One region of the Solibacillus sp. FSL K6-1126 genome, then DNA from elsewhere that is predicted to be linked to it. Evidence: a T-box and tRNA genes for the amino acid it is inferred to sense, from the RefSeq annotation. Region 1 holds a T-box; the other holds one or more tRNA genes.
The links. The T-box of region 1 lies ahead of tyrS (tyrosine--tRNA ligase). A T-box ahead of a tRNA ligase gene usually reads a tRNA of that ligase, here a tRNA-Tyr.
Positions count from the first base shown of each region.

Region 2: it has a tRNA-Tyr gene. The T-box ahead of tyrS (tyrosine--tRNA ligase) is inferred to sense a tRNA for this amino acid. The anticodon was not compared.

Region 1 is NZ_JBBOPD010000001.1:3,061,408-3,077,317, reverse strand. Features, by position in the region: gene MHH44_RS15225 (GNAT family N-acetyltransferase) at 1-330, opposite strand, end outside; gene acsA (acetate--CoA ligase) at 495-2,222, shown strand; gene argC (N-acetyl-gamma-glutamyl-phosphate reductase) at 2,433-3,467, shown strand; gene argJ (bifunctional ornithine acetyltransferase/N-acetylglutamate synthase) at 3,541-4,764, shown strand; gene argB (acetylglutamate kinase) at 4,727-5,503, shown strand; gene MHH44_RS15200 (acetylornithine transaminase) at 5,500-6,651, shown strand; gene MHH44_RS15195 (transglycosylase domain-containing protein) at 6,703-9,576, opposite strand; T-box leader at 9,679-9,886, shown strand; gene tyrS (tyrosine--tRNA ligase) at 9,959-11,230, shown strand; gene MHH44_RS15185 (substrate-binding domain-containing protein) at 11,326-12,498, shown strand; gene MHH44_RS15180 (Yip1 family protein) at 12,596-13,207, shown strand; gene MHH44_RS15175 (YjcZ family sporulation protein) at 13,447-13,608, opposite strand; gene rpsD (30S ribosomal protein S4) at 13,779-14,381, opposite strand; gene MHH44_RS15165 (sensor domain-containing diguanylate cyclase) at 14,866-15,910, shown strand, end outside.
Region 2 is NZ_JBBOPD010000001.1:3,629,414-3,645,323, reverse strand. Features, by position in the region: rRNA gene MHH44_RS18245 (23S ribosomal RNA) at 1-754, shown strand, start outside; rRNA gene rrf (5S ribosomal RNA) at 875-990, shown strand; tRNA gene MHH44_RS18235 (tRNA-Asn) at 1,005-1,080, shown strand; tRNA gene MHH44_RS18230 (tRNA-Ser) at 1,090-1,181, shown strand; tRNA gene MHH44_RS18225 (tRNA-Glu) at 1,199-1,273, shown strand; tRNA gene MHH44_RS18220 (tRNA-Val) at 1,301-1,376, shown strand; tRNA gene MHH44_RS18215 (tRNA-Met) at 1,395-1,469, shown strand; tRNA gene MHH44_RS18210 (tRNA-Asp) at 1,473-1,548, shown strand; tRNA gene MHH44_RS18205 (tRNA-Phe) at 1,571-1,646, shown strand; tRNA gene MHH44_RS18200 (tRNA-Thr) at 1,654-1,729, shown strand; tRNA gene MHH44_RS18195 (tRNA-Tyr) at 1,736-1,819, shown strand; tRNA gene MHH44_RS18190 (tRNA-Trp) at 1,830-1,903, shown strand; tRNA gene MHH44_RS18185 (tRNA-His) at 1,936-2,011, shown strand; tRNA gene MHH44_RS18180 (tRNA-His) at 2,051-2,126, shown strand; tRNA gene MHH44_RS18175 (tRNA-Gln) at 2,150-2,224, shown strand; tRNA gene MHH44_RS18170 (tRNA-Gly) at 2,237-2,311, shown strand; tRNA gene MHH44_RS18165 (tRNA-Cys) at 2,317-2,390, shown strand; tRNA gene MHH44_RS18160 (tRNA-Leu) at 2,435-2,515, shown strand; gene nagB (glucosamine-6-phosphate deaminase) at 2,928-3,659, shown strand; gene MHH44_RS18150 (DMT family transporter) at 3,690-4,568, opposite strand; gene MHH44_RS18145 (S66 peptidase family protein) at 4,696-5,607, shown strand; gene MHH44_RS18140 (DIP1984 family protein) at 5,842-6,351, opposite strand; gene MHH44_RS18135 (B3/B4 domain-containing protein) at 6,365-7,054, opposite strand; gene queG (tRNA epoxyqueuosine(34) reductase QueG) at 7,154-8,287, shown strand; gene trmL (tRNA (uridine(34)/cytosine(34)/5-carboxymethylaminomethyluridine(34)-2'-O)-methyltransferase TrmL) at 8,304-8,777, shown strand; gene MHH44_RS18120 (sporulation protein) at 8,816-9,583, opposite strand; gene MHH44_RS18115 (VOC family protein) at 9,697-10,584, opposite strand; gene MHH44_RS18110 (hypothetical protein) at 10,953-11,129, shown strand; gene MHH44_RS18105 (long-chain fatty acid--CoA ligase) at 11,465-13,078, opposite strand; gene MHH44_RS18100 (aldo/keto reductase) at 13,268-14,098, shown strand; gene MHH44_RS18095 (acyl dehydratase) at 14,128-14,676, shown strand; gene MHH44_RS18090 (RluA family pseudouridine synthase) at 14,717-15,550, opposite strand; gene MHH44_RS18085 (thioredoxin family protein) at 15,607-15,910, opposite strand, start outside.

The DNA of each region.
Region 1 (15,910 bases):
GGATCCTCTAAAAGCAGGAATGACTTCAATGGCACCTAGCTCAATCATATCTGGAATACGGTCTTCTGACCAGCGTTCCAACGGGTCTGGATAGAGATACGTAACATAGCCGACAATTATATTATCCTGTCGAATGACAATAATGCGTCCTTCTTCCAGTTTAGCAATCCCAACAAGTGCTTCATGCTGCTGATGGGAAGGTCTAAAAGCTTTTAAATCTTCATGTAATGTGTAGGTAGCAAGTTTTTCGGAAGGAACGGGCCCTTCTACTAAAACATTACCATTCCTCGTTTTGAATTCAAGACGATAATAATTTTTCACATGAATCATAATCACACCACCTGCTTTTAATACATCTATTATACTCTATTTCATGCGAAAATACGCTTAAATTCGCGAGATGTCACTAAATTGATTGAAAGTTTTAAATATTTTGCCTATTATAGTATTTTTATTGTAAAATGATTGTAGTTTTTAATGAAAGGGGATTTTTCATGGGGATGAAAACGATGGAAAAGCTAGCAGTTATTCCAGGGGAACATAATTTGAAAAATTATGAGGAAACAGCTGCAAATCATGATTGGCAACATAGTGAAAAAGCATTTTCTTGGTTTGAAACGGGGAAAGTCAATATTGCGTATGAGGCAATAGATAAACATGCAACAACACACCGCAAAAACAAAGTGGCTCTTTATTATAATGATGGGAACCGAAAAGAGACATATTCTTTTTATGATATGAAACGTCATTCGAATAAAGCGGCGAATGTGTTGAAAGAAAGGGCGGAATTAAAAAAAGGCGACCGTGTTTTTATTTTTATGCCACGTACGCCGGAGCTTTATTTCAGCTTAATTGGTGCATTGAAAATTGGCGCGATAGTTGGTCCGTTATTCGAAGCGTTTATGGAAGGTGCCGTATATGACCGGTTAATGGATAGTGAGGCGAAAGTGATCATTACAACGCCTGCACTGTTGAGCAGAGTGCCGCTGGAAAAGCTGCCGCATTTAAAGACGGTATTTGTAGTCGGGGAAAATATTGAAGAAACGGATAAGATCTTAGATTTTAATAAATACTTTGCAGAGGCATCTCAGGATTTTGACATTGAATGGGTCGATAAGGAGGATGGCTCCATTTTGCATTATACATCCGGATCAACAGGTGCTCCAAAAGGGGTATTGCAAGTCCATTATGCAATGGTTCAGCAATACCAGACAGCACAGTGGGTATTGGATTTAAAGGAAGACGATATTTACTGGTGCACAGCCGATCCCGGATGGGTGACTGGAACAGCTTACGGCATTTTCGGTCCATGGCTAAATGGGGTGACAAATGTCGTTGTAGGGGGGCGCTTCAGTCCGCAAGCATGGTATGGGGCAATTGAGGAATATGGCGTCACGGTATGGTATAGTGCGCCAACTGCATTTCGTATGTTGATGGGGGCAGGTCCGAATATTATCGGTAAATATAATCTTTCTACGCTTCGTCATGTTTTATCGGTCGGTGAACCATTAAATCCGGAAGTTGTGAAGTGGGGATTGGAGATTTTGAACCATCGTATTCACGATACATGGTGGATGACGGAAACAGGTGGCCATATGATTTGCAACTACCCATCGATGGAGATTAAGCCAGGCTCAATGGGCAAACCTGTGCCGGGAATTTATGCAACGATTGTAGATGACCAAGGCAATGAAGTGCCGCCGTATACGATGGGGAATTTGGCGATCAAAAAAGGGTGGCCGGCAATGATGCGTCAAATATGGGGAAATCCTGATCGGTATGAATCTTATTTTTTAAAAGGCGAATGGTATGTTTCAGGAGATTCTGCATTTATGGATGAGGAAGGTTATTTCTGGTTCCAAGGTCGTGTAGACGATGTGATTATGACAGCGGGAGAGCGAGTTGGACCATTTGAAGTGGAAAGTAAACTGCTTGAACATCCGGATGTAGTGGAAGCAGGCGTAATTGGAAAACCTGATCCGGTCCGCGGCGAAATTATTAAGGCATTTATATCGTTACGTGAAGGGGTAGAGCCGAGTGAAGTGCTTGAAGCGAATATTAGAGACTTTGTAAAAACAGGGTTATCGGCTCATTCAGCACCACGTGAAATTGAATTCAGAGCTAAGTTGCCTAAAACCCGAAGCGGAAAGATTATGCGCCGTGTACTAAAGGCTTGGGAACTTGACTTGCCTGCAGGCGATTTATCAACAATGGAAGAGTAACTTTAAATGGCAGTACTTCTTAAATCGGGGCGCTTACATATGTAGGCGCCTTTTATATTATTGCGGTTATTATTATTGAACGATAATTTAGAATAATCTACAATTATATAAAAATACAGTTGACTAAATAAATATACATACTTATACTTATTTTTATCATTTAGAATTCGTATAAAATTTTCGGCCATACAAAAATGACGAGGTGACAACATGAAAGCAGGTATTATCGGTGCAACAGGGTACGGGGGATTGGAACTATTACGATTTTTGCATAATCATAAAGAAGTAGAAGAAATCGGGTTATTTACATCCTCAGAAGTAGGAACTCAATTTTCGGATAAATTTCCACACTTAACGGATATTTATGATCAACCATTACTTAAATTGGAAGATGATGCATTGGCGGAGTACGATGTCGTTTTCGCAAGTACGCCGTCTGGGGTATCGAGTACGATTTTCCCGTCTTTAGTTGAACGTGGACCAAAGTTAATTGATTTATCGGGGGATTTCAGACTTAAAAATTTAGCAAGTTATGAAACTTGGTATAAAAAAACTCCGGCGCCACAGGAAATAGTGGAGCGAAGTGTTTACGGCCTAACGGAGTGGAATGAACGAGCAATTGAAAAGGCTGATTTAATTGCCAACCCTGGCTGTTATCCAACGGCAGTTTTATTATCCATTCTGCCTCTTATAAAAAATCGATTAATTGATCCGAGCTTTTTGGTCATCGATGCAAAAAGCGGTATTTCGGGAGCTGGTAATAAACCTTCACAAGCAACACATTTCAGTGAAGCAAATGAAAGCTTCTCCATATATAAAATTAATGAACACCAGCATATTCCAGAAATCGAACAAGCAATTTCGATGTTTACCGATATTGAAACAACAATAACGTTTAATACTCATCTTGTACCGATGATACGTGGGATTTTAGCAACTTCCTATGCACAAGTGACGGACGGTGTAACACAAAAGCAGTTAGTGGACTGTTTGTCAGAAAAGTATAAAAATCACCCATTTGTCCGGGTGATTCAAGAGGCATCCGCTGTAGGAACAAACCGAGTAAAAGGTTCTAACTACTGTGACATATACGTGAAGCTTGATGAAAGAACAAACCGGGCAACGATTATCGGAGTCATCGATAATTTAGTTAAAGGAGCGGCCGGTCAGGCAATTCAGAACATGAACGTCCAATTCGGGCTTCCGCAGCAAACAGGCTTACAACTCGTTCCGTATTTTATTTAACTGATAAAGAAGAGATAGATAGAAATCAACCCCATATTATGACGAGGACTTTAAATTAAGGGAGGGTCACTAGATGACTTCAACAATAGAGATGAAAAAACTATCAAGTAAAAATATCGTGTCACCAAAAGGGTTTACTGCAGCAGGTGTTCATTGTGGGCTTAAACATAAGAAAAAAGATTTAGCAATTTTGGTAAGTGAAGTACCAGCAAGTGTTGCCGGCGTATTCACAACAAATGCAGTCCAGGCAGCACCGTTGAAAGTGACAAAAGAAGTTGTATATGAAACGAAAAAAATGCAGGCGGTAATCGTAAATTCAGGAAATGCCAATGCATGCACAGGCAAACAAGGATTATTGGATGCATATGAAATGCAACTGCTTGCAGCACAAAAGCTTGGCATCGCATCTAGTTTGGTAGGGGTAGCCTCTACAGGTGTCATCGGGGAAATTATGAAGATGGAACCAGTTAAAAAAGGTGTAGAGCTATTAAATCCGGATTCTAAGCTAGAAAGCGGTATTGATTTTTCTCAAGCAATATTAACGACCGATACAGTAATGAAAAACACAACGTATGCAACGATCATTGATGGCAAGGAAGTAATTGTTTCAGGAACAGCAAAGGGCTCTGGCATGATTGAACCAAATATGGCGACAATGCTTGGGTTTATTACAACAGATGCCAATATTGAATCAGAAGAGCTGCAAAAAGCGTTATCGAGTGTAACGGATTGCACGTTCAACTCGATTACAGTTGACGGTGATACGTCAACAAACGATACGGTTATTGTAATGGCAAATGGCTTAGCAGGAAATGACCCATTATCTTCGGCGCACCCCGACTGGGAAAACTTTTACACAGCACTACGTCTCGTATCAGAAGACTTGGCAAAGTCAATTGCACGTGATGGGGAAGGTGCGACTAAGCTCATCGAAGTAGAAGTGGATGGAGCGGTTTCAGATGAAGAAGCGCGTAAAATCGCAAAAACAGTTGTAGGTTCACCACTTGTGAAAACAGCCGTGTTTGGCTGTGACGCAAACTGGGGTCGTATTATTGCAGCAGTTGGCTATTCTGGAGCTGTAATCGATCCTGATAAAATTACAATTAAAATCGGTGGAGCTACAATGGTGGAAAACGGCGAACCGATTCAGTTTTCCGAAGAAGTACTCATCGAAATATTAAAACAGCATGAAGTGAAAATATTTGTGTCACTGGAAGTTGGAAAAGGACACGGATTTGCATGGGGGTGTGACCTGACTTATGACTACGTTCAAATCAACGCATCATACCGCTCGTAAAATGGTCATCAAGCTTGGTGGCAGTACATTAGAAGGTCTTAACGAGGCCTTCTTTCGCAATTTTAAAGCATTGCAGGAACAAGGGATCCAACTCATTATTACACATGGCGGAGGGCCAGCGATTAATCGTGAATTAGCCGCTGCAGGAATTGAGTCCCATACAGTAAACGGACTGCGTGTAACGAGTAAAGAAATGATCGGCATTGTGCAGTCAACATTAATCGGAAAAGTAAATCCTTCACTCGTTCATGAACTTCATTCAGCAAATATTTCTGCCATTGGACTAAATGGTTTTGATGACGGACTGCTCGAAAGTGAATTTTTAAATTACGAAACTTACGCATATGTAGGAGAAGTGAAGCATGTTAATATAAATATGTTAAATACTTTGACAGAAGCTGGTATTGTACCTGTCGTTGCCTGTATCGGTGCAACGAAGGACGGGCAGGCGCTGAACATTAATGGCGATACAGTTGCGAGTGAAATTGCATTGGCAGTCGGCGCGGATTGTCTCCTGCTTGTGACAGATGTTGCCGGTATTCGTATAAAGGATGAATATCAGACGGAAGTGACACCAAGGTTAATCGAACAATGGATTGACGACGGGCATATTTACGGCGGTATGATTCCGAAAGTACAGGGCGCTCTTAACTGTTTGAAGGCAGGCATTCCTTCTGTACAAATTGTAAATGAAACTTTAACCGGGACGACTATTTTAAGTGAGGAGCTAGTGAAATGAGTGCATTATTCCAAAATTACGCAAGAAGACCTTTCGCTATTGTCGAAGGAAAAGGAACAGAGGTATTTGATACGACTGGGAAACGATATTTAGATTTTACGAGCGGTATTGCCGTATGTAGTTTAGGGCATGCACATCCATCGATTGTAGAAACCATTCAAAAACAAAGTCAAAAGTTATGGCATATTAGTAACTTATTTGAAAGTCCAGGACAGGAAAAGCTTGCTGCATCATTAGTGGAAGATTTGCATTTATCGTATGCATTTTTCTGTAATAGCGGTGCAGAGGCGAACGAAGCGGCTATTAAACTAGTACGTAAGCATACAGGAAAACATAAAATCATCGTTTTTGAACAAAGCTTTCATGGACGTACATTTGGAGCGATGAGTGCAACAGGGCAAGATAAAGTACGTAACGGCTTCGGTCCATTAGTAAGCGAGTTTGTAACTTTGCCGTTTAATGATGTTACAGCATTAAAAGCAGCAGCTGATGCTGATACTGCTGCGATTATGCTGGAAATGATCCAAGGTGAAGGTGGCGTAAATCCCGTAACGGAGGAATTCGCGAAAGCCATTCATGAAATCCAGCAATCATCGGATATTTTAGTCATTGTTGATGAAGTACAAACGGGTATCGGACGTACAGGAACTCGTTTTGCATTTGAACAGACAGTCATCAAACCGGATATTGTTTCAATGGCAAAAGGTCTAGGTGGCGGATTCCCGATTGGGGGGATACTTGGGACAGATAAGCTCTTTAACACGTTTAGTGCAGGGACACATGGTACGACGTTCGGCGGAAATCCATTGGGCGTTGCCGTTGCGCAAACAGTTATCGATCAAATATTCAATGATGCCTTTTTGGATAATGTGAAACAAAAATCAGCGTACTTTGTAAATAAACTGGAAGAAGCATTTCCGGAAGAAAAATATTCGGTTCAAGGTAAAGGGTTAATGCTGGGGTTAAGTCTCGGTGGCGAAGATGTCGCACCTTATGTTGCCGCATTGGATGAAGCAGGTCTATTAACGGTTGCAGCCGGACCGAAAGTGATTCGTCTATTACCACCTTTAACAGTTAGCGAACAAGAAATTGATGAAGCGGTCAATTTATTAAAAGGTGTATTAAAAGAGGAACAGGTATCAATTTAATTACATTAAAAAATCTCACCAACAATTTTACTAGTTGGTGAGATTTTTTTGTTATTCTCCTGATGGTTCGACAGGATCAACGTCAACTTCAATTTCGTCAAGATCTTCGGGTTCTTCTGGTTCTTCAATTACCTCTCCGGGTACAACATTTTCCTCATCTTCCGTTTCCGGTGGAGCCGTTTCGACAACTTCTCCAACTTCGTTCGAATAGCCTGATTCCAATCCTGTAATATCAACTGCTACGACGATGTAGCGAACACCTGGTGAAACAGATACCCGGTACCCTTCATAAGATTTTAATGAGCGTACGAGCGATCTTCCTTGATCGGTAACGCTATAAACACGATAGCCGACGACATCATTTGATGAAGAGGCTGTCCACGAAAGTGAACCGTTTGCCAATGTAGCATAAACAGGTTGTGGTGGTGCACTGTCTGCCGAGAATGGTGCACCGGTTACAACACCTTTACCTGATGTGAATGACAATAATTTCGATGCGTCACCACCCAGTCTGCCTAACATACGGTCAACAAATGCCTGATTTAATCCGAATCCGCTCATTTGGACAAACTCAGTAGGTGTATTTGGTAATGCGGCATATGTGTTGCCGTTAATAACAACCGATGTAGAAGATACAAAGCTGTCATCCGGCTTAGACGGTAAAAATACATTTTTATTAAATAAATCTGACGTAACTAAACCGGCATTGGCACATGAAGTAGAAGGTGCCAGACCTGAAATGCCGCAAAATGATCGTGTTACAACGCCTTCAGGTTTTTTGAAAGTTTCTTTCGTACCGACTAATTCCGGGTCAATGTCATAAAGCGTATTCAGGTAATTAGCCCATAACCGGTTTACACGCTGACTTGGATGCTGGTAACGGTTATTAAATGCATAAAGTGTGCGTGGCTGGTCATAACCTAACCAAACGCCAACAGAAATATTCGGATTGTATCCGACTAGCCAAACATCTTTATGGTCCTGTGTAGTCCCTGTCTTTGCGGCAAAGTCAGATGAGAATTTCAATTGACTCTTCGCCAATGTTGCAGTACCACCTTGCTTCATAACACCTCGTAGCATATCAGTCATCATATAGGCAGTTTCCGGTGCAAATACATCAACTGGAGCAGCTTCATGTTCATAAACAATATTGCCATCCAGATCTTCAATGCGTTCAATCATGTAGGCATCGTTAAATTGTCCGTTATTTGCAAAGGTTGTATAGGCATTTGTATTTTCTTCGACAGTTGCCCCGTGAGTAATCCCGCCAATAGATGTAGAAAGATTGACATAATCTCCTTCAGTCAACTTTGAGAAGCCCATTTTTTCCAAATAGGTTGCTGGACGACGATCTAAAATTGAATCATACAAACGCAGTACTGCTAAGTTTTGTGATGATGCAACTGCTTGTCGTGCTGGAATAATTCCTAGTTCCTGTGTTGGAATATAGTTGACGGGTTCATAGTTGTCATAACTACGTTTAAATTTCACATCGACTACAGGGCTTCCTGCACCAATGACACCGTAATCAAGCGCTGGTGCATAGGCAAGTAACGGTTTCATCGTTGAACCGTTTGAACGGTAAGCTTGTGTCGCATGATTCAATTGTTCAATTTCATGGTCACGCCCACCAACAAAACTTAAAATACGGCCTGTTTTGTTTTCAATAACCATACTTCCTGTTTGTACGGGAACATCCACTTCGATTTCTTCGCCTGTTTCAGGATCTTTTCCTTTTTTCTTGTATGTTTGTCCGTATAAAGTGAATTCTTCCGTCACTTTTTTCATGGCATCATACATGTCTTTATTAATCGTTGAGTAAATACGGTAACCGCCTGAACGTATTGTACGGTCTGCCAGTATTGTATATTTTTCATTTAAGTTCTCTTCTTCTTTTAAACGGTCCGGGTCAATGCCGTCTTTTTCGGCAAGTATTTTAGCGAAAATTTCTTTTGAACGCAGCTCAAGCTCTGCTGTTAACCAAGGATATTTTTCTTCCGGACGGATTTCATATCCTTTGAAGTCTTTAGAAATATCATAGGCAATTGCTTCGTCATATTCTTTCTTCGTAATATAGCCTGCTTCCTGCATACGATAAAGAACCGTTTTCATACGGTCAATACCTGGCTGCATCCCTTCCGCACTTTTTTGCTCACCTTTATTTGTAAAAGGCGTATATGTGAAAGGTGCCTGTGGGATACCGGCAATATAAGCTGCCTGCGGTAGATTTAATTTAGATGCGGACACACCAAAAATACCCTGTGCAGCCGTTTCAATTCCGGCAATGTTACGACCTGAAGAATTTCGGCCATACGGGATGATATTTAAATAGGCTTCGAGTATTTCTTCTTTTGTCATAAAATGTTCCAAACGGTACGCAAGTAAAATTTCCTTCGCTTTACGTTCATAAGAAACTTCATTCGTTAATATTTGGTTTTTTATTAATTGCTGTGTTAGGGTAGAGCCACCTGTCTGTGTAGACGAGTTGGATACATCTTGCAGTAATCCACGTATTACCGCTTTCGGCACAATGCCGGTATGCTCACGGAAATATTCATCCTCTGTAGCAAGAACAGCATTAATTAAGGATGGGGATATATTAGCTAGCGATGTTTCACGTCGATCTAAATCAGTTCTGATCTTTCCTATGTAAATATCGTTCGCAAAATAAAGTTCACTTGTTTCTTCATAGCTGAAAATTTGTTCGCGCATCTCTTCTTTCGATCGCAAAGGTTCATCCTTTGTTAATGATGCGAAGTAACCTGCGCCTACACCTCCAACAAACAACAGTGTCGCAGCTATAAAAATAATAGCCAGTAAAGTTAAATTCCAGAATACACCGCCTCCAATTCTGACGAAGCGCATTCTTTCTGAAGAAGCAAGGATTTCGATTTTTTTATTTAATTTTTCGAGCCATTGTTTCACATCATCGACCTCCTAAAATCTTGTTTATTATAGCATATTTGATATATAAACGAATATAAATATTGACATCAACTATTTTCTAGGTAGAATAGAAAATATAAATTTCAGGCAACGAAGAGTTTGCAGTAATAAATGTGTTCCCTGCATAGAGAGCTAGCGGTTGGTGAAAGCTAGACATAACGCATTTATGAATTACGTACTTGGAGCCTGAACGGATCGTCACGTTATAGACGCTTAAAGTGGAAGAAAGAGATTTAAATTTCTTCAAGCCGGGTGGTACCGCGTTAAATAAAAATTTGACGTCCCTGCATGCATTTGCGTGTAGGGACTTTTTTATTTCCTTACAAGTAAATGACGCATCATGTAAAAGGAGAGAAAACAAATGACAAAAGAATTACTGCAAGACTTGGAATGGCGTGGATTGTTATACCAGCAAACAGACGCGGAAGGTATGGAAAAGTTATTAAACGAAGAAAAGGTTTCCCTATATGTAGGTGTTGACCCGACAGCGGATTCGATGCATATCGGACATATCGTGCCATTGCTAACGTTACGCCGTTTCCAAAAAGCAGGTCATACACCGATTTTATTAGTTGGTGGAGCTACAGGTACAGTTGGGGATCCATCTGGCCGTTCAGAAGAGCGTCAATTACAGACGATGGACCAGATCGATAAAAATGTGCAGGGACTTAAAAAGCAAATGGAGCGCTTATTCGACTTTTCATCGCATGCTGCAAATGGTGCTGTTCTTGTAAACAATAATGACTGGGTAGGTCCAATGACATTAATCGATTTCCTTCGTGATTACGGGAAACTGATCAATGTAAACTACATCTTAAATAAAGATACAGTAGCGTCACGCCTGGATTCAGGTATTTCATTTACTGAATTTGCTTACACATTAATCCAAGGTATTGACTTCAATCATTTATACGATCATCACAACGTTCGAATTCAAGTAGGTGGTTCGGATCAGTGGGGCAATATTACAACAGGCTTGGAAATGATTCGTAAAACGCATGATGAAAATGCGAAAGCGTTCGGTATTACAATTCCTCTTGTAACAAAAGCGGACGGTACAAAATTCGGTAAAACAGCGGGCGGCGCTGTATGGCTCGATGCTGCGAAAACATCTCCATACGAGTTTTACCAGTTCTGGATCAATACTGCGGATGCAGATGTTGTGAAATACTTAAAAATCTTCACATTCCTGTCACGTGAAGAAATTGAAGGCCTTGCAGTAAGTGTTGAAGAAGAACCGCATTTACGTAAAGCGCAAAAAGCATTGGCTGAAGAAATGACGCGTCTGATTCACGGTGAGGAAGGTCTGGAAGCCGCAGAGCGTATTACAAAAGCATTATTCTCCGGTGACTTAAAAGCATTGTCAGTAGAGGAAATGAAAGTAGCCTTCTCTGGTGTACCTTCTGTAGAAGTGGCGAAAGAAGACAAAAATATCGTGGAGTTAATCGTAGAAGCAGGAATTTCTTCATCAAAGCGTCAGGCACGTGAAGATGTTACGAACGGTGCAATTAGCGTGAACGGAGAAAAAATTACAGATCTGGAATATGTAATCGATGCGAAAGACCGTTTGGAAGACGCCTTTGCCATTATTCGTCGCGGCAAGAAAAAATACCATATGGTGAAATTTGCTTAATTAAATTAAACGTCTTGGGAAGTAGTTTTCCAGGACGTTTTTTTAAAAGGAATATTTCGTTTCATAAAGAACTATAGGAGGAGAGGTGTGGGAGTATGGAAAATAAATCTTATTTAGGGAAAATTGTCATTTCGATTTTTGTCTTACTGACGGTTTGCTTTTTCACTTTCATATTGTTATTTTTTGTAGCATTTAGCGGCAAGATTCATTATATACCGTTAGTAATTTCTGCTGCGGTCATTTTATATATTGGTTTTGTCCTTGTGATTTTTGATGTATTTTACAAAAACAGTAAGCGTATAAAAATCTTTTGGTCAATTGCCGGAATTGTTTTGGTCGTCACCTCGATACAACCAATTTATAAATGGTTCGATGGCAGGGTACCGACTGTTGACGCGGAAGTGAATATTTATCAATATGAGCCATTTACAGATCAGAATAAATTAGTGCAATTGGATAAGAAACCGAGTTTAAAAATAGAGGAACCTTTGCCGAAGATGGATGGTGCAACGGCTTTGTATCCATTGTATGCAGCCATTACAGAGCATCTTTATCCTGAAAGAGAATATAATCCTTACAAGAGTGAAGTGATGGTGAATCAGACGCACGAAGCCTATACGAACCTGATTTTTGGTAATACGGATATGATATTTGTAGCGGGCCCATCCGATTCACAAATTCACCAGGCAGAACAACAGGGGATTAAATTTCATTTGACGCCTATTGGAAAAGAAGCATTTGTCTTTTTCGTGAACAGTAAAAACAAAGTCGATCGTTTATCGCTCGAACAAATTAAGGGAATCTATGCAGGGGAAATTACAAACTGGTCTGAAGTTGGCGGACAAGACGATGCGATCCGTGCATTCCAAAGACCTGAGGACAGCGGATCACAAACAGCATTACAACGGCTTATGGGGGATAAACCGTTAATGGAAGCCCCAACGGAAGATGTAGCGACAGGAATGGGCGGAATTATCAATGAAGTGTCCCAATATAAAAATTATAAAAACGCAATCGGTTATACTTTCCGCTACTATTCAAATGAGATGGTAAAAAATAAAGAAATTAAACTTTTGGAAATCGATGGGGTTGCACCGACAAGAGAAACAATTCGCAACAATGCGTATCCAATTGCTTCCGAATTTTATATTGTGACAGCAGGCGAGCCAACAGGAAATGTTAAACAGGTGATTGATTGGGTGCTCTCGGATGAAGGGCAGGCATTAGTGGAAAAGGCGGGCTATGTATCTCTTAAATCTGCCGAATAGTAAAAGATTGGTATGCTACTAAAGAAGCAATAATTTTGTATCACCTTAAAAATATCAGTATAATAGATTGTATACATATTTTTAGGGGGATGTTATTTTGAGTGAGCAATTAACAGGTACAGTCGATGATCGACATGCGATATTAAGCATTGCTGTTAAACCCCGAGATACTATTCGTTATGTGTTAACAACTAAAAAGTTATCTTATTTCATTTTCGTTGGTATTATCGGAGTGTTTGCTAGTAATTTAGTCAGTTTTATCGGTAGTGAATTTACAGGACAATATACGCTGGGAGATATCGTTTATTCAACATTTCTTTTAAGTTTAGTACTATATTTTCTTTCAACAGTTTTATCGGCAGGCGTATTGACACTATCAGCAAAAGCATTCGGTGGTACAGGGAAGTTTAAAGAAATGTTCCGCATGATCAGTGTGACAATGATTCCTTATATTTGGATATTGCCGGTTCTTCTGTTCTGGATGCAATTCGCACCACAGTCATTTTTCTCTATTTCCTATATGGAGACATCACTAGGTGATTTGATTCTGCAATTTGTTTGTGGAACTCTGATTATTATTAGCAGTATTTGGACATATGTCATCACAGTTATTGGGATTTCGGAAGTGCACCGTATATCTAAGTGGAAAGCATTTTTTGCTTCGTTTATAGTAATTGCGGTACTAGGAGCAACTTACTTTTTGTTTTAAGCATATTTAGTATGGATTGTTACGAGTTGAATAGAAAGGATGCTGCCGCTCTATAGCGTACAGCATCTTTTTTTATTGTTAGCGGAATGTAATGTTTGTGTCTATATGTAAGGATGAAAAGTAAATGAAATTCAAAATAAAAAGGGTCACTGGGGGAAGTGACCCTAAGGGCGAGAAGCAGTAATAAGTAGTTGGATTTATTTCTGGCTAGCTAGAAGCCTTCTTTGGAATCGGAGTTATTAGTAAGCGAAAGTAGCACCGACAATAATTAAAAGAATGAATAGAACAACAATTAGAACGAATGTTAAGCTGTTACCGCCGCTGTTACCGCCACCACCACAGCCGTAACCACCGTAGTTATTATAGTTTTGATTTTGATATCCTTCATAACCGTAACCCATAATATTCACCCCCTTTCCTCGTTATCCTATTCAACGAAGAAGGGTTGATCGGGGCGATTGAACAATTTTGAAAAAAATTTTGCAGAAAATAAATCTAAATAAAAAAACCACCAAGCACCCGATAAACAGGGCTTGATGGTTTGATTCGAATATATCTGAAGCTCGAAAGATTAACGAGAGTAGAACTCTACGATGAATTGTTCGTTGATTTCAGAAGATAATTCAGAGCGCTCTGGTAAACGTACGAAAGTACCTACTTTAGAGTCTGCATCGAATGATAAATATTCTGGTACGAAGCTGTTTACTTCGATTGATTCAGCAACAACTGAAAGGTTAGCTGATTTCTCACGTAAAGAGATCGTTTGACCTGGTTTTACTGAGTAAGATGGGATGTCAACGCGGTTACCATCAACTAAGATGTGACCGTGGTTAACTAATTGACGAGCTGCACGACGAGTGCGAGCTAAACCTAAACGGTAAACTAGGTTGTCAAGGCGAGTTTCAAGTAAAATCATGAAGTTTTCACCGTGTACACCTTGTAATTTACCAGCACGTAGGTAAGTGTTTTTGAATTGACGTTCAGTCATACCATACATATGACGTAATTTTTGCTTTTCAGTTAATTGTAGACCGTACTCTGATTTTTTACCACGAGAGTTCGGGCCGTGTTGACCTGGTGCGTAAGGGCGTTTTGCGATTTCTTTACCTGTGCCGCTTAATGAAATACCAAGACGACGAGATAGTTTCCAAGATGGACCTGTATAACGAGACATAATTGTGTCTCCTCCTTAAAATTGGTTTTTGTTGTAAAAGAAAAAACCAGTTGTACCCGACATTAAACGGTATTCTATTTTCATGTATCTTCGCCCATGCAGCCGAAAGGGTTACACAATACACCATTCTGTCTACACAGAAGGAATAAAATACTACATTTAAGTTATACAACTACTGCATTCATTTTACACAAAGGCTATTGTATCTTTTTTTTTTCTATCCGTCAACAAAGGTGTTTTACATTTTGAAGATAATATGTAGTAAAGAAAAATAAAAATAATTTATCGTTTTGTGGGCATTTAAGCACAAAAGCGGGTAGTAGATAAGAACGGGAAAATACTTTAATATTCAAAAAACAATTCAAATTGGGGTGTTTACTAGAAAAATATAACAAATTTAAATAGTCAATAAGACATAAAATGTGTATACTTGATGTTAAGTGAAAAGAACCGACATCGCAATAGTAAAAGAAAAGGTGATTTAATGGTGGAAAATCAACAAAAGATTGATCAATTTAAATCGGATATTTTAAGCCTTTGTATGAATAAGAAATTACAACGAAGTAAATTTTATGATTACTTTTTCCTATTAGAAGAAAGCCTAACAAAACACTTTAATATGGAACATTGTTTTTTATTTCATGTAAGCGAAAATAAATTGAAACCGATCGACAACTTAGAATTACTGAATGTTGATGTAGCATTAGATTTAATACAACCCTATTTTAATGGTAACAAAGTTGTGAAGTTACCCGGGTTTTTAAAAGAACAGCCGTATTTTGAAAACCATACGGATGTTATGCCACTTATAATAAATGATAAAATAGAAGCTATTATTATATTTAAATATAATCCTGTCGGGGCACCTATACAAACAGTGCTGACTGAAGAAATAGTAGGGGCGATATCCGCTTCCTATAAATATTTAATTCAAAAATACGAAGTGTATTCAAATGAGCAAAAGTACCGTAAATTATATGGGATGACAGATCTTTTCCATTCAACGATGGACATTGATGTAATTTTGGAAAATGTGCTTATTACAATAGAAGAAAATTTTCCTGGACTTGAAGTAGAGCTGATCTTGTCAAATGACCAAGACCGTCAAACGAGAGTGAAAATAAAGCCCTTTGACTATTTATCGGAGCGGCCTGCAACAATCGAGTCTTTTGTATCGGGAGAATTGAAAGAAGATATAGCCGTTGAACAAAACCGTCGATTATTAAATGTGCCTATAAAAGGGAGACAAGCAATATACGGAATTTTACAGGTAAAAGCACCGATCAATTACTCATTCGCGAATTCGGAAAAAGAATTTATCCGTATGCTTGCGCAAGCTTCAGGAAATGCCTTGGAAAACGCAAAACTCTATCATCAATCACATCGTCTCATCACGGATTTACAGTTAATCAATGAAACTTCCCACCGTTTAAATATGAAATTGACGATCAGCGAGATGCTTTTATTTTTACAAAAGCAAATGTTGAAATCTTTTCAGCCTATGGAAATTGGTTTCATGTTTAAAGAAG
Region 2 (15,910 bases), 570 kb from region 1:
CAGCTTCGAAGGAGGCGTCGGTGGGATACTACCCTGGTTGTATTGAACTTCTAACCCATGCCCCTTAGCGGGGTAGGAGACAGTGTCAGGCGGACAGTTTGACTGGGGCGGTCGCCTCCTAAAGAGTAACGGAGGCGCCCAAAGGTTCCCTCAGAATGGTTGGAAATCATTCGTAGAGTGTAAAGGCATAAGGGAGCTTGACTGCGAGACCTACAAGTCGAGCAGGGTCGAAAGACGGGCTTAGTGATCCGGTGGTTCCGCATGGAAGGGCCATCGCTCAACGGATAAAAGCTACCCCGGGGATAACAGGCTTATCTCCCCCAAGAGTCCACATCGACGGGGAGGTTTGGCACCTCGATGTCGGCTCATCGCATCCTGGGGCTGTAGTCGGTCCCAAGGGTTGGGCTGTTCGCCCATTAAAGCGGTACGCGAGCTGGGTTCAGAACGTCGTGAGACAGTTCGGTCCCTATCCGTCGTGGGCGTAGGAAATTTGAGAGGAGCTGTCCTTAGTACGAGAGGACCGGGATGGACATACCGCTGGTGTACCAGTTGTCTTGCCAAAGGCATCGCTGGGTAGCTATGTATGGACGGGATAAGTGCTGAAAGCATCTAAGCATGAAGCCCCCCTCAAGATGAGATTTCCCATTACGCAAGTAAGTAAGACCCCTGAAAGACGATCAGGTAGATAGGTTCGAGGTGGAAGTGCGGTGACGCATGCAGCTGACGAATACTAATCGGTCGAGGACTTAACCACATTTTATTGCTCAATTCAATGAAACGTTTATCCAGTTTTGAAAGAATGAAAAATTATTATATAAATACTTGACAAATAAGAAAAGTATGATACAATAAATAATGTCTTTCGATTAAATAGTCTAGTGATGATGGCAAAGAGGTCACACCCGTTCCCATACCGAACACGGAAGTTAAGCTCTTTAGCGCCGATGGTAGTTGGGGGCTTCCCCCTGTGAGAGTAGGACGTCGCTAGGCTGTTATAGAATTATTCCGAAGTAGCTCAGTTGGTAGAGCATCCGGCTGTTAACCGGCAGGTCGCAGGTTCGAGTCCTGCCTTCGGAGCCATTAAATCTTGGAGAGTTGTCCGAGTGGCCGAAGGAGCACGATTGGAAATCGTGTATGCGGGTAACCCTGCATCAAGGGTTCAAATCCCTTACTCTCCGCCAGGCTTAATTTATAAAGAGGCCCGTTGGTCAAGTGGTTAAGACACCGCCCTTTCACGGCGGTAACACGGGTTCGAATCCCGTACGGGTCACCAAAAGATACATAAGTAGTATCCAGCATTGGAGGATTAGCTCAGCTGGGAGAGCACCTGCCTTACAAGCAGGGGGTCGGCGGTTCGAGCCCGTCATCCTCCACCATTAAACAAATAGTATTATCGCGGGGTGGAGCAGTGGTAGCTCGTCGGGCTCATAACCCGAAGGTCGCAGGTTCAAGTCCTGCCCCCGCAACCAAATGGTCCCGTGGTGTAGCGGTTAACATGCCTGCCTGTCACGCAGGAGATCGCCGGTTCGATCCCGGTCGGGACCGCCATTTTTTTAAAAAATTAATTTGTGGGTTTGTAGCTCAGTTGGTAGAGCATTAGATTGAAGCTCTAAGTGTCGGCGGTTCGATTCCGTCCAAACCCACCATATTTTTGCCGGTGTAGCTCAGTTGGTAGAGCAACTGACTTGTAATCAGTAGGTCGAGGGTTCGACTCCTTTCGCCGGCACCATTACCTGGAGGGGTAGCGAAGTGGCTAAACGCGGCGGACTGTAAATCCGCTCCTTAGGGTTCGGCGGTTCGAATCCGTCCCCCTCCACCATCCTTTTGATAGGGGCATAGTTTAAAGGTAGAACTACGGTCTCCAAAACCGTCAGTGTGGGTTCGATTCCTACTGCCCCTGCCAAATAACTTAAAAATACTTAAAATAATATAGTGGCGGTTGTGGCGAAGTGGTTAACGCACCTGATTGTGGTTCAGGCATTCGTGGGTTCGATTCCCATCAGTCGCCCCATTTTTATTTAGGTTTAAGTGTTAAAATTATAATATAGTGGCGGTTGTGGCGAAGTGGTTAACGCACCTGATTGTGGTTCAGGCATTCGTGGGTTCGATTCCCATCAGTCGCCCCATTCTATATCATAATTTAAATATTTGGGGTATAGCCAAGCGGTAAGGCAACGGATTTTGATTCCGTCATGCCCTGGTTCGAATCCAGGTACCCCAGCCATTTTTTTATTTTGCGGAAGTAGTTCAGTGGTAGAACACCACCTTGCCAAGGTGGGGGTCGCGAGTTCGAACCTCGTCTTCCGCTCCAAATATGGCGGCATAGCCAAGTGGTAAGGCACAGGTCTGCAACACCTTTATCACCGGTTCAAATCCGGTTGCCGCCTCCATATTTTATTTAATCGGAGAAACCGATTTTTTTTTACCTTATTTTGCCGAGTTGGTGGAATGGCAGACACGACGGACTCAAAATCCGTTGCCGCGAGGCGTGTGGGTTCAAGTCCCACACTCGGTATCTGAAAAAAAGACTTCACAGTTCATACTGTGAGGTCTTTTTTTATTTTTATAATCGATATATAAAGTCCCATAATCTTTTTAGAGAGCATAGAATAGATTATAGAATCCGACTTCAACAGTGGTATTTATAAGTGAAATTAGGAAAGAATAGATTCATCGATTCTTTTATATGATAATGAGAAAAATAAAGTCTGCGTACGGAATATTGGGAAATTAGTATGGGAGAATATCATATTATATACAAAGGAAATTAGTATGTTTTCCAGAAAATCCTGCACGTTTTTTCTGGCGTATTAAAATTATTTACTATAAAATTAACATAGTGATGTTAGGAATGAATTTTAAAAAAACGCATTTTATTTAAGTGATATAAATTATGGAATATAGCGAGGAAGTAGGGAATTAAACAAATGAATGTAGCAACAAATTTTAAGTGGATTGAAGCGGCAAACTATGGTGAGTTGAGTAAAATTGCTGCAACAATTTTTATAGATCAATTAAAAAAGGATAGTTCAACGGTATTTGGAATGGCTACAGGAGGTACCCCGGAAGGCTTTTATAAAAAGCTTGTAGCTGCGTATAAGGCAGGCGAAGTATCTTTTAAACAAGCCAAGTCTTTCAACTTGGATGAATATATCGGTATTAATCCGGCAAATGAAGCGAGCTACCATTATTATATGGACTATAACCTGTTTAATCATATCGATATGAAACGGGAAAATATTTATTTACCAGCTGGTAATAAGTCGAATTTAGAAAAAGCTGCCGCTGAATATGATGCATTGATTAATGCGGCGGGAAATATTGATATACAGCTTTTAGGAATTGGTGTAAATGGACATATCGGTTTTAATGAACCTGGAACTCCTTTTGATTTAGGTACAAATATTGTAGAGCTTGCACAGTCTACACGTGAAGCGAATCAAGTCTATTTTGATTCAATTGATGATGTGCCGACACATGCCATTACAATGGGAATCAAAACGATTTTAAGTTCTAAAAAGATTGTATTATTAATTTCAGGTGCATCAAAACAGGAGGCATTTGAACGTTTACGCAGCGGTGTCGTAACAGAAGATTTCCCTGCGAGCGCACTGCACAACCATCCAGATGTGACGGTTATTTATACAGATGTAAAATAAGGTAAAGGAGTGCATACATTGTGCACTCCATTATTTGATCGATGAAATAAATACTCCTGTAATTACCGCAATGCCTCCGATTACTTGAGCGATGAGGAGTTGCTCATTTAAAAACAGTACAGCAAAGATTGTGGCAAATAGAGGAATGAAGTTTAAATAGATTCCTGCTTTGTTTGCTCCTAATGAGACAACGCCATTGTTCCAGCTTAAAAAGGCAACTATCGAAGCAATGATCCCTACATAAAAAATCGCCCCAATTGTCGAAGCGTTCCATACGATTGCTTGTGATGTTGTTAGTAGTTCATATACTGCGAACGGAAGTAACATAATAGCTCCGATTGCAATCGTCACTAAAAACGTTGAATAACCCGGCAGCTTACCTGCGTACTTTTTAATGAGTAATGAATAGAAACTCCAGCACACTACCGCAATCAAAACGATTAAGTCCCCTTTGTTGAATGAAAATGAAAGCAGGCTTTGTAATGAGCCTCCGGATATAATAAAGAGCACTCCGGCTAAAGAAAGCAGTGTGCCGATCATTTGGAACTTCGTTAACCGTTCTTTTAAAAAGATAAAGCTCAGTATGTATATAATAATCGGTGTTGATGAATTCATTAAAGATGCATTAATGGATGTTGTATCATGCAAGCCGATGTAGACGAGTGTATTGAATGCGGCAACTCCTGTTATTGCTAAAATGATGACAGCACCCCAATGCTGTTTCAGCGCAGGCCATTCTTTTTTCGTCCGGTTGTAAGCGATTGGGAAAAATACTAGAAAGGCGACAATCCAACGTAAAAAGGCAAGTGTAATCGGAGGAATATCTCCTGAAACAGCTCGTCCAATTACAAAGTTGCCACCCCACAATAAAGTAGCCAAAATGAGCAGTAGCTGTGGTGGAAATTTCATTATTGAGCATCTCCTTATATTGGAAATTGATTTTATCTATTATAGGGACAACCACATGGAATTTGCAATGCGCTTTACATAAAACGCTATGATACAATAACGACAGAAGCAAAAGGAGGTCATTGGCATGAAAATTCGACCAGCAAGGTTACAGCATGGCGATACAGTAGGATTAGTTAATTTAAGTAGTCCGCTTAATATAGAATCATTAGGGGATAAATTAGCGTTTTTAGAGGAATTAGGTTTAAAGTATAAGCTTGGTAATACGGTACAGGCATACGAAGGCTATTTGGCAGGTTCCGACGAGGAGCGGATTAAAGACTTCCACCAAATGATTGTTGATCCGGAAGTGAAGGCAGTCTTTTTAGTGAAGGGCGGCTACGGAATCTCAAGAATCATCGATAAGATAAGCTATCCATTAATCGAGGACAATCCGAAAATAATTTGGGGCTTTTCCGATGTGACGACTTTACATACACAAGTAAACGAGTTTGCAAATTTAGTGACATTCCATGGTCCGATGCTGTCTAGTCCAAAAGGGGAACTGGACCCTCTTTCTAAAAAAATGTTCCAGCAGCTATTCCAGCCGATTGAAATTCAGTATACAGAAAGCATTTCACCTCTTACGACAATTATACCGGGAGCTGTACGCGGCGAATTGACAGGCGGAAATTTAAACCGTATTGTCAGCACACTTGGAACTAAATTTGAAATTGATGTGCGCAATAAAATTTTACTACTTGAAGATTTAGGTGAAACAATTGAGCAAATTGATTTAATGCTGAATCAGCTGCGTCTTTCAAGAAAGCTGGAGCTTGCAGCAGGCTTTGTAATAGCAGACTTTAATATGCCGGATGATACATACAGCTATGAAGATGTGCTGAAGGTAATAGAAGGGTATTTGAAGCCGTTTAACAAACCGGCAGTAGCAGGGTTTAAAATTGGCCACTGCGAGCCTAATATTGCGATTCCATTAGGTGTGGACGTATTATTAGATGCAGATGAAAAGACATTAAGCATTTTACCGGGTGTAGAGTAGGATTTAGCTGAAATAAAAAGCAAAGACACCTTTTCACGTGTAAGTGAGCAGGTGTCTTTTAATAACGGGCGAGCAAAAATACTCAATTACGATTGTGTTAGCTTTTACTATAGTTGGTTATGTGTGAAAGGTAACAGTGTAAACGGTAAAGGGTCATCGGTTTGACCATTAGTTGGGGATGCCGAAGCAAAAATCGCCCGTTATTACCTAGTTTGGAGTCTCACCGCCCTAGGTTTAGAAATAGTTACTGTCATCAAATTCAATTTCAACTTGATAGTTTTTGGCATTAATTAAATTGGAAAGGCGATGTGCTTCCTTTTCAAGCTCATTTGCACGGTTTCGGTATGTCATTGGATCATACAATGCTACACGGTAAAGTATGGCATCACCGGAATTATGGTAGAAAGCCTCTTTTTCCTCAGAACCAAGGTTTTTGCAAAATTGTGCTTCTGCACGTAATTGACTCGCAAGTTCAATCGCCTCTACAATAGGCATTTCCTCATCTTTAAACACAATAGTATTGTCGATATTAGCCCGGTAGATCAGGGCATCAAGTTTACGTGAATCATAACGAAGCTCTTTTAACTCGGCTTCAAGCATTTCGAGTGTATAATCAGGTGTTTTCGGCTGTTCGCCTTTTTCAATGATAGCATGTGTTAATGAATGCACTTGTATTGTTCGTTCCTGGATTCTTTTCGTAATGATACTTTTTAGTTTTACTGCCTCAGCTAAGTTTATAGTCAAACGATTTCACTCCTTAAATATGAACTTTTGGATTTTCCCTTGAAAGAATATGTACTTCATATTCGCCACCGCTAATTTGTGTAAACATGTTTCCTGCACTGCCTAGTATTTCAGCAGCTTCCTTTCCACTGAGGGAAGGGCGTAAATAAAAGATTTGCAGCGCATTTGTCGTAGCTTCTGTCACTGCCGTTCTTTTTGAATCAACAAAGGGGCTGCCGAATGGACCGGTTGCATCTTTGGCGTGGATGATGTTATCCAATGAATTAAAGCGTCCATTAATTCCTTCATAGCCTGTCGATGCATTGCCGACATTGATTTCCACATTACCATCAATACTTTCTGCATCATAAATGCCAACAGGAATTTCGTATTGCAGGGAGAAGAAGTTATTTAAATCAACAGCCGAATGGAACGGTGCTAAATATTGCTGTTTGGCGATACGGCGCATTAAGCTTTCCGCAGAGTGACGGTACCGGTTCGGGTCCCCGCCAAAAGCCTTCCAAAGCTGGCGCCACTCTTTAATACCAGGACGTTCTGTCACAGGTGTTTCCTGTAATTCCAAATATAGATTTTCCTGATAAAGTTGTGTGCGACCTTTAATCATTTGAGGAGATTCTTCAACGATAATTTTGCTATAATGGATAAGGCCAATTTTTAATTGCTCATTGACAGAAAAAAGAGCTTCATTTATTGAAATATTCATGAGAACACCTTCTTACATTGTTTTTAATGGGAGAAATACTAAAATATGTAATACGAAATAAGTTTATAATTATTGTATCATTTGAAAGGAGTATGTGAAATGAAAGTTCATCAACTTCAAGAAGATTTAGTGAAATACGCAGCATCTATTGGTGTTGATAAAATCGGATTTACGACCGCTGCTCCGTTTCATGAATTGAAAAACCGTCTGCGTCGTCAGCAACAATTAGCATACCAATCAGGCTTTGAAGAAGCAAATATAGAGCTGCGTACAGAGCCTTTAAAATTATTAGATGAAGCAGAAAGTATTATTGCGATCGCGATTGCCTATCCTTCACGCATGCAAGATGCCCCGCAAGGAAAAAAAGGGGAGCGCCGCGGTATTTTTTGCCGTGCTTCATGGGGGATTGACTATCATACAGCTGTTCGTGAACGTCTGCAGCTCATTGAAGCATGGCTGCATGAACGTGTGCCAAATGTAAAGGTGAAATCGATGGTCGATACTGGGGAACTAGTAGATCGTGCAGTTGCAGAACGGGCAGGTATCGGTTGGAGCGCAAAAAATTGTTCGATCATTACACCGGAGTTTGGTTCGTACGTCTATTTAGGCGAGATCATCACAAATATCCCGTTTGCCCCTGACACACCGATGGAGGATGAATGCGGAGACTGTACATTATGTATTGATGTATGTCCAACTGGAGCGATCGTTGCACCTGGGCAGCTGAATTCACAGCGATGCATTGCCTTTTTAACTCAAACGAAAGGATTTTTGCCCGATGAATTTCGTGCCAAAATCGGAAACCGGTTGTATGGTTGTGATACATGCCAGACAGTGTGTCCGAAAAATAAAGGAAAGCTAAACTGGATTCATGATGAATTCACGCCGGATCCTGAAATCGCAAAACCGTTACTTCAGCCGCTTTTATCGATTTCCAATAAGGAATTTAAAGCAAAGTTTGGACATGTATCCGGCTCATGGCGCGGCAAAAAGCCGATTCAGCGCAATGCCATTTTAGCGCTTGCCCACTTTAAAGAAGAAGCGGCAATGCCTGACTTAGTTCAAGTATTGCAAGAAGATGAACGCCCTGTATTAAGAGGGACGGCTGCATGGGCAATCGGAAAAATTGGAACAGATGGGGCAGAGGACATTTTATTGGCTGCCAGAAAAACAGAGCAGGATGAAGAAGTGCTGGCCGAGATTGAAAAAGGGCTGGCAATGTTAAATCATTAAGAGAGAAGGATCAGAAGTGCCAAACCATATTGTATTATATCAACCAGAAATCCCAGCAAATACAGGCAACATTGCCCGCACTTGTGCTGGAACGAATACATCATTACATTTAATCCGTCCATTAGGTTTTTCAACAGATGACAAAATGTTAAAGCGTGCTGGATTGGATTATTGGGAACATGTGAATGTCGTATACCATGATTCTTTAGAAGATTTTATCGAGTACAGTAAAGATGGCGATGTTTATTTAATTGAAACATATAGTGATGAGCCATTTACGACACATGATTTCAGAAATTCAGAACGTGACCTGTACTTTATGTTCGGAAGAGAAACGACAGGCTTGCCGAAAGAATTTGCAAAAGAACGTGCCGATATGTGTCTGCGCATACCGCAAAGCGACCATATCCGCTCCCTGAATTTATCAAATACAGCGGCAATTGTGATTTACGAAGTACTAAGACAACAAAACTATCCAGGTTTAAAATAAAACAAGGCAAGAAGCGACTGATGCTTCTTGCCTTGTTATTATTTCTTCTTCGTTTTTATCACTTGCTCAAGCTTTGCCTGGATATTGTCGTGTTCGGATAATGTGAGGCGGATGAAGCTTTCATCCATATCGAATGCTTCGGATAAAAAACCTCCAAGTCCGCGTGCACGTCGATCTACCTGCAATAAAATTTCGACTGAGTTTGGTGATTGATGTAAAAAGACAACTTCAAGTTCGTCTAGATACCGGCGATACGTGTTGTTTGTCGGTGTAAACTCAAATTCCTGGACAATCGGTGTTTGGCGGCGTAAATAAGAAGGGGCTTGTTCGTTATCTACTTTACGCAACCGGAAACCCATGTTTTGAATCGCTGTTAACACACCATTCGCAAGACGAGTCGGCTGAATCTCGATAAAGTCTTTATCTTTAGGGTCTACCGCATTTTTAATATCTAAGCCGGTTTGAATCCATACACGCGAGTTGCCCGTCGTTACCGGAACAACAGGGGGCAGGGCGAATGAAAATGGGATTTGGCGTTTTTCTTCTGCCTGAATTGTAAATGGCTCATTTAATTTGTATTTGTGCAGCACCGCTACATCTTTAATCTTTTTATCATCAATTTCGCGGATAAAGTTTGTATGAAGTGTTAGATAGATTGCATCAACCTGCTGTTCCGTGCTACCCCCGATGATTTCGACAACACCTGAAATATTTTCATTTAACGTGTAAGTTGATTTGTGCAATTTTGTATCAACTTTTGCAGCTCCTATACCAACACTTGCTAAAACTTTATTAAATAGTGACAAATGAATTCCTCCGTTAATTGTAATTAATTATGTATACGTTGGATAGAAAAGAAAGTTTCAAAAAAGAGCCCGAAAAATTTTTCGGGCTCGTGCTTTAGGTTATTTTCATCGCCTTATTCACCATCTAATGTAAAGATGATGCGTAAACCGTTTGGATCCACTGTTGAGAATAGCTGAGTACCCCCGTGTGCTGGTGCTTCTGCAAAGTTTTCAACGATGAAGCCGTTAGTTGTCAGGCTTTGTTTTACTTCTTCTGCATACTGCGCATTTTTTAACACGACCGTAAAGGATTTTAAACCGACCATATCGTTTGTTGGAGCATGGCCGTTGTTGCTGTTCCAAGTATTTAAGCCGAAATGGTGATGATATTTACCTGTTGATACGAACAGCGCCTGTGCACCGTAACGAGTCACGACATTATAATCCAATACATTTGTATAAAACTGCTCCGATTTGTCCAGATTTACTACGGATAAGTGTACATGCCCCATAACAGTGTCAGCAGGCAAGCCGTTCCAATTGCCGTCTGCAGCTGCTAAAATCGGCTGGAAATTCAGCTGTTCTGTCACCATATGGACTTGTTCGTCCTGATTCCAAGTCCATTCCGATTCATGACGGTCGATATAAATTTCAATACCATTTCCATCTGGATCGTTTAAGTAAAGTGCTTCTGAAACATCATGATCTGCTGCCCCAATACGAACATTCAGATTAATAAAATGCTGTACGATGTTTCCTAAGTCCTTGCGAGAGGGTAATAGTAATGCTAAGTGGTATAAACCTGCAAAGCCTTGTTTAAGTGGCTGAGCATTTTGTACTTCGACTAGTGATACTAAGCTTGTTTGTCCGTCTGCTGTCAAGTATGCTTCCGTTTCTGTTTGCTGTAATACTTTAAAGCCGATAACTGTTGTGTAGTATTCGATCGAACGTACTAAGTCAGAAACTTTTAATTGAACATGAGCAGGATAAAGATTTGGTTTTTTATGAAAATGTGTAGCCATAATATATGATCTCCCTTGATGGTTATTTTTTATAATCAACTTACTTTATGTAACTAATATAAAATATGCAACAATAAAAGTCAAATGAAAAAGACAACCGCTAATTAACGATTGTCCTTTACTGGAAAGCTAGTGGAATTATCTTTCTTTTGAGAATGGTTTGCTATCATAGCCAGCTGTGAAAATAGCGATTAAAAATGATATGCTGACACCAAGAATTAAAAGTAATTTCATGGAAGAATCCTCCTCATGTTTTAATTATCTCTTTTTTCAGTATAGCATAAATTATTTGAATGAATACTTTATTTATGACAGAAATCAGTCAAAATTGGAAAAAAATAATACTAAATTAATTTGGAGGGATTTATATGAAAAGAGAAGAAATCGTTAATGGAAATATGGCTAATACGATGGATGAGCTGAAAATTCTCGGGAAGCAAATGGAGAACTTGCGAGACGGTGGACAATTGGAAGAAGCGGAACGCATTTCAGATCCGCAGCAGTTTGATGATGAAGAGGATGAACAGCAGGAAGAGGGAAAATAAAAAAGTTAGTTTGGGACATAATCCAAAGACGCCACTTTTCTCAAAGAAAAGTGGCGTCTTTTTGCTATGCATAATAATTGATTTCCATTCCGGAACGCTTTCCGCGGGCAAGGCCTGAGCCTGTAGTCTCAGGCGTCGGTGCTCCTGCCGCTTCGCTTTCGTCGCAAAATAAATTTTGCTCATCCCGCAGGAAGCTTGCTTGTAGCGAAAGGCGTAGCCGTCAGCTAATGTTTTCACAGTGCGAAAGGTGAAACCGTCAGCACGAACACTCGCCCTTCATTTCAATCAATTTTATAAAATATCCGTTTCTTACTAAGATTTTATACTTTTTCTAGTTAAATTTGAACCTCGTAGTCTTTTAATTGTTCCCGCAAAGTTGCTTTTAGAAATTTGCCGACAGAAGTTTTTGGGATTTCGTTTAAAAATACAACATCATCCGGAAGCCACCACTTTGCAAACTCCAGTTCAATTGACTCGATGAGCTCTTCTTTAGATGCCGTTGCACCTTCTTTTAAAACGACACATGCCAACGGACGCTCCTGCCACTTTGGATGGGGGACCGCAATTACGGCTGCTTCGAATACAGCAGGATGTGACATGAGGGCATTTTCAAGATCAACGGACGAAATCCATTCACCGCCCGATTTAATAAGGTCCTTTGTGCGGTCGGTAATTTTGATATAGCCTTCTTTTGTATATACCGCAATGTCACCTGTATAAAGCCAGCCATCTCGGAATGCTTCTTTTGTCCGCTCATCATTATAATATTCTGAGGCAATCCATGGACCGCGGACACGTAGTTCACCCATTGTTTTGCCATCCCATGGAACCGGACCGTTTTCGTTCACGACCTCTGTTTCAATTAGCGAAACCGTCAATCCTTGGGATACACGAATGTTTAACTGTTCATCATCTGTATAGTCGTTCATCTCACTTATAAGATGCGACATACTTACAAGCGGTGAAGTTTCCGTCATACCGTAAGCGTTGATATACGGAACACCGAGTTTTTCATTGTAAGCTTGAATTAAACCTTTCGGGGAAGCGGAACCACCCGAAATGATTAAACGGACAGAAGAGAGATCGCGGGGCTGTTTTTCCTGTTCGGAAAGTGCACCAAGCCAAATTGTTGGAACACCAGCTGTAATCGTTACTCTCTCTTGTTCAATCAGATCCAAAACTAAGCCAGGTGTCATCATCGGTCCCGGTAAAATAATATTTGAGCCGAAATTCAATGCAGCAAACGGGAAGCCCCATGCATTTGCATGGAACATCGGTACAATCGGCAGGGCAGTATCGCTTTCTTTAATGGCAAAGGATTCAGCAAGACCTAGTGCCAAGCTATGCAGTACGATGCTTCGATGTGTATAAACGACACCTTTTGGCATACCCGTCGTTGCTGAAGTGTAGCACATCCCAGCCGGCAAATTTTCATCCAGATCTGTCGGAAACTCGAAATTTTCATCCGCTTCCTGAAGAAGCTGTTCATAGCTATATACATTCGGAAAACTGGATTGTGGAGCGCTCAATTCATCCCCCATGACAATAATATGCTTGACCGTTTTCAAGTGGCCTAGTGCAGGCTCGACTAATGGGAATAAGTCGCTATCAATCAATAAAATTTCATCTTCGGCATGATTAATAATATAAACAATATGTTCTGGGGCAAGTCGGATGTTAATCGTGTGTAAAACTGCACCACTGCTCGGAATCGCAAAATACGCTTCGAGATGACGATGATGATTCCAGGCAAATGTACCGACTTTTGTGCCGCGCTTCATCCCAAGCTTTGTTAGGGCATCCGCTAATCGATGTGTTCTTTTTACATAGTCATTGAATGTAATACGATGTGTCTTAGTGGGGCTTGTACGTGAGATAATTTGTTTGTTCGGGAAATACCGTTGTGCACGCTTCAAAAATCCAGTCAAAACTAGTTGTGTATCCATCATAGTTTTTCAGCTCCTCCAAGAGAATATATTATAATATATACTCCTGTATCTGGAAGATTATTCTGGTAATGGGAATATAGTAGATAATAAGTTTACTGGCCAGTAAGCATTAACAATTGATAGCGATTAATAAACGGCAAATAATTAGAATGTTATAATAAGTACAATCAAATTTAAGAGGTGAACAAAATGAATTTACACTCAACGAAAAAATTAGCCAATGGCGCAGAAATGCCTTATTTAGGATTAGGCGTTTATAAAATGACAGACCGTGATGAAACACTTGAGGCGATTGAAACAGCGCTTGATCTAGGTTACCGTGCAATCGACACAGCAGCGCTTTATTACAATGAAGAAGAAGTAGGGGAAGCCATTCGCCATTCTTCTGTACCGCGCGAGGATCTCTTTGTTACAACAAAAGTTTGGAATAGCGACCAAGGCTATGACAATACTTTACGTGCATTCGAAACATCATTGAAAAAGCTTGATATGGATTATGTGGATCTTTATTTAACACATTGGCCGGTCGAACATAAATATGTAGATACGTACCGTGCAATTGAACGCTTGTATGATGAAAAACTCATCCGTGTAACGGGAGTATCAAACCATCATGAACATCATTTAAAGACAATTTTGGCAACTTGCAACGTCGCGCCAATGGTTAACCAAATCGAAGCCCACCCGTATTTAACCCAAGAACCACTACGTGCATTTTGTGAACAGCAGCAAATTGCGGTAACAGCATGGTCACCGCTTGGACGCGGAAAAGTTTTAAACGATGAAACGATTATTCGTATTGCAGATGAATATAATGTATCACCAGCTCAAATCATCTTACGTTGGCATTTGCAAAACGATGTCATCATTATTCCGAAATCTGTTACAGCTTCACGCATAAAAGAAAATAGTGAACTATATCATTTCGAATTAACGAATGAAACGATGCAGCAGTTAAATGCATTGAACCGTAATGAACGTTTTGGACAAAATCCTGATAATTTCAAGTTTGATTTCTAACATCGTTTTTACTTAGGGGGAGTGAAACTGTGTTTAAAAACTTTTCACCGAGTTTGTTTTTCTCGATGGCTGCAGTAACGATTGTAGTTCTTGCACCTTTTATTATGATTTTCCATCCGATTTTTCAGATGGAGTTTTTCCAGTATAATAACACAGCCGCTACGTTTATTCCGAATCCAATTAATTTAAGACTAGTTCTGGTGGCGTGTTTTGTTGCGATAGTGATGCTGTGGATTTTAGCGTACAGGCGTAATATAAAAGTTTATTTGATTGGACTATTACTCTTTATATTGAGTGTTGGCATTGGGTACTTATCGACTCAAAATTATTTGTTGATTAGCCAGGAACAATTGGAGCGACATCATTTATTTGAGGAACAACAATATCGGTGGGAAGATTTCGATGAAGTTGTTTATGAATATGTAGTAGGCAGTAACAAGGGAGATATCACATTTACAACAAAAACAGGGGATCAGTTTGTCATTAAAGAAAAAGAATTGCACTCAACCGGTAGAAGCTTGATTTATCAATTTTCAAGAGCGAATGAAGTAACTTATATTGAGCGTGAAAAAAGATAGGAAAAAGGGCGTCCGTATTTTAATTACGAACGCCTCTTTTTTAGTTATCTTTCACGATGATCTGCTCGTCTAAAAACGGGTGCATAAATGCTAGCTGAATGGCGTGCAATGCATAATCACCTGACGCGGTTTCACGTGCACCGTACATTGTATCACCAACAATCGGGTGGCCCAGATGCGCCATATGCACACGAATCTGGTGTGTACGTCCTGTCTCAAGAACAACATGGACAACACAAGTACCTTTATAGCGATTCACTACCTCGTAATGTGTCACTGCATGCTGGCCGGTAGGTGATACGACACGGCGAGTATTATGATGGCGGTCTTTACCAATACCAGCGTTGATCGTACCGCTGTCTGTACGAAGGTTGCCCTGAACTTCTGCGGCATACGTACGCACGATTGTTTTTTCTTCGATCATACGGTCGAAAATAGACTTTGCAACCGGATGCTTTGCGACAAGCAGTAAGCCGTTTGTTCCTTGATCTAAACGGTGAACATGCTCCGCATAATGCCCGCCGTTATCCATAATATAACGCATGACATGATTCATGCATGTGTCGTTGTCAGTTGGCTCGTTTGGATGTGTCGCCATTCCTTTAGGCTTTGAAACAATAAGGCAGTGCTCGTCTTCATAGCGGATTTTTACATCGCAGCTGTCCGTTGGAGTATAGTTCGAAGCGGGAATATCAAATGCAAATTCGATTTTTGTCCCTTTTTCAAACGGCTCCTTCCACATAATGGGCTCTCCATCAATTGTTACTGCTTTAGCCATACGTAATTCGTGAACTAGCTTTTTGCCTAACCGCCATTTATCGCGCAGCAGGTCTTCTACGGTTTGTCCGTTTTCGTGAATGATATATGTGAACATTAATTTTCCTCCAAATGAAAAATCGTGCTCGTAAAGAACACGATTTAAATATAGTCTTATTTTAACACAACATCGTTAAAGAATTGACGCGTTGTTTCATCTGGTGCGTCACCTTCCAGACGGGCAACCTCTTTGCCGTCTTCGAAGTAGATAAGTGTTGGTGTTGATGTAATATTATAAGTATTCCATTCATCAAACTCAAGAATGTTTAATTGATCGACTTGAACATCAAGTTCGTCGGCAATCGGCATAAGTTTTGGAGTGTAGTTTTGGCAGTGAGAACATTCTGGACTGAAGAAATAGCCGACAACGCCTTCACCTGACTCGATTTTTTCTGCCAATGCATCTGGTAAAATGATA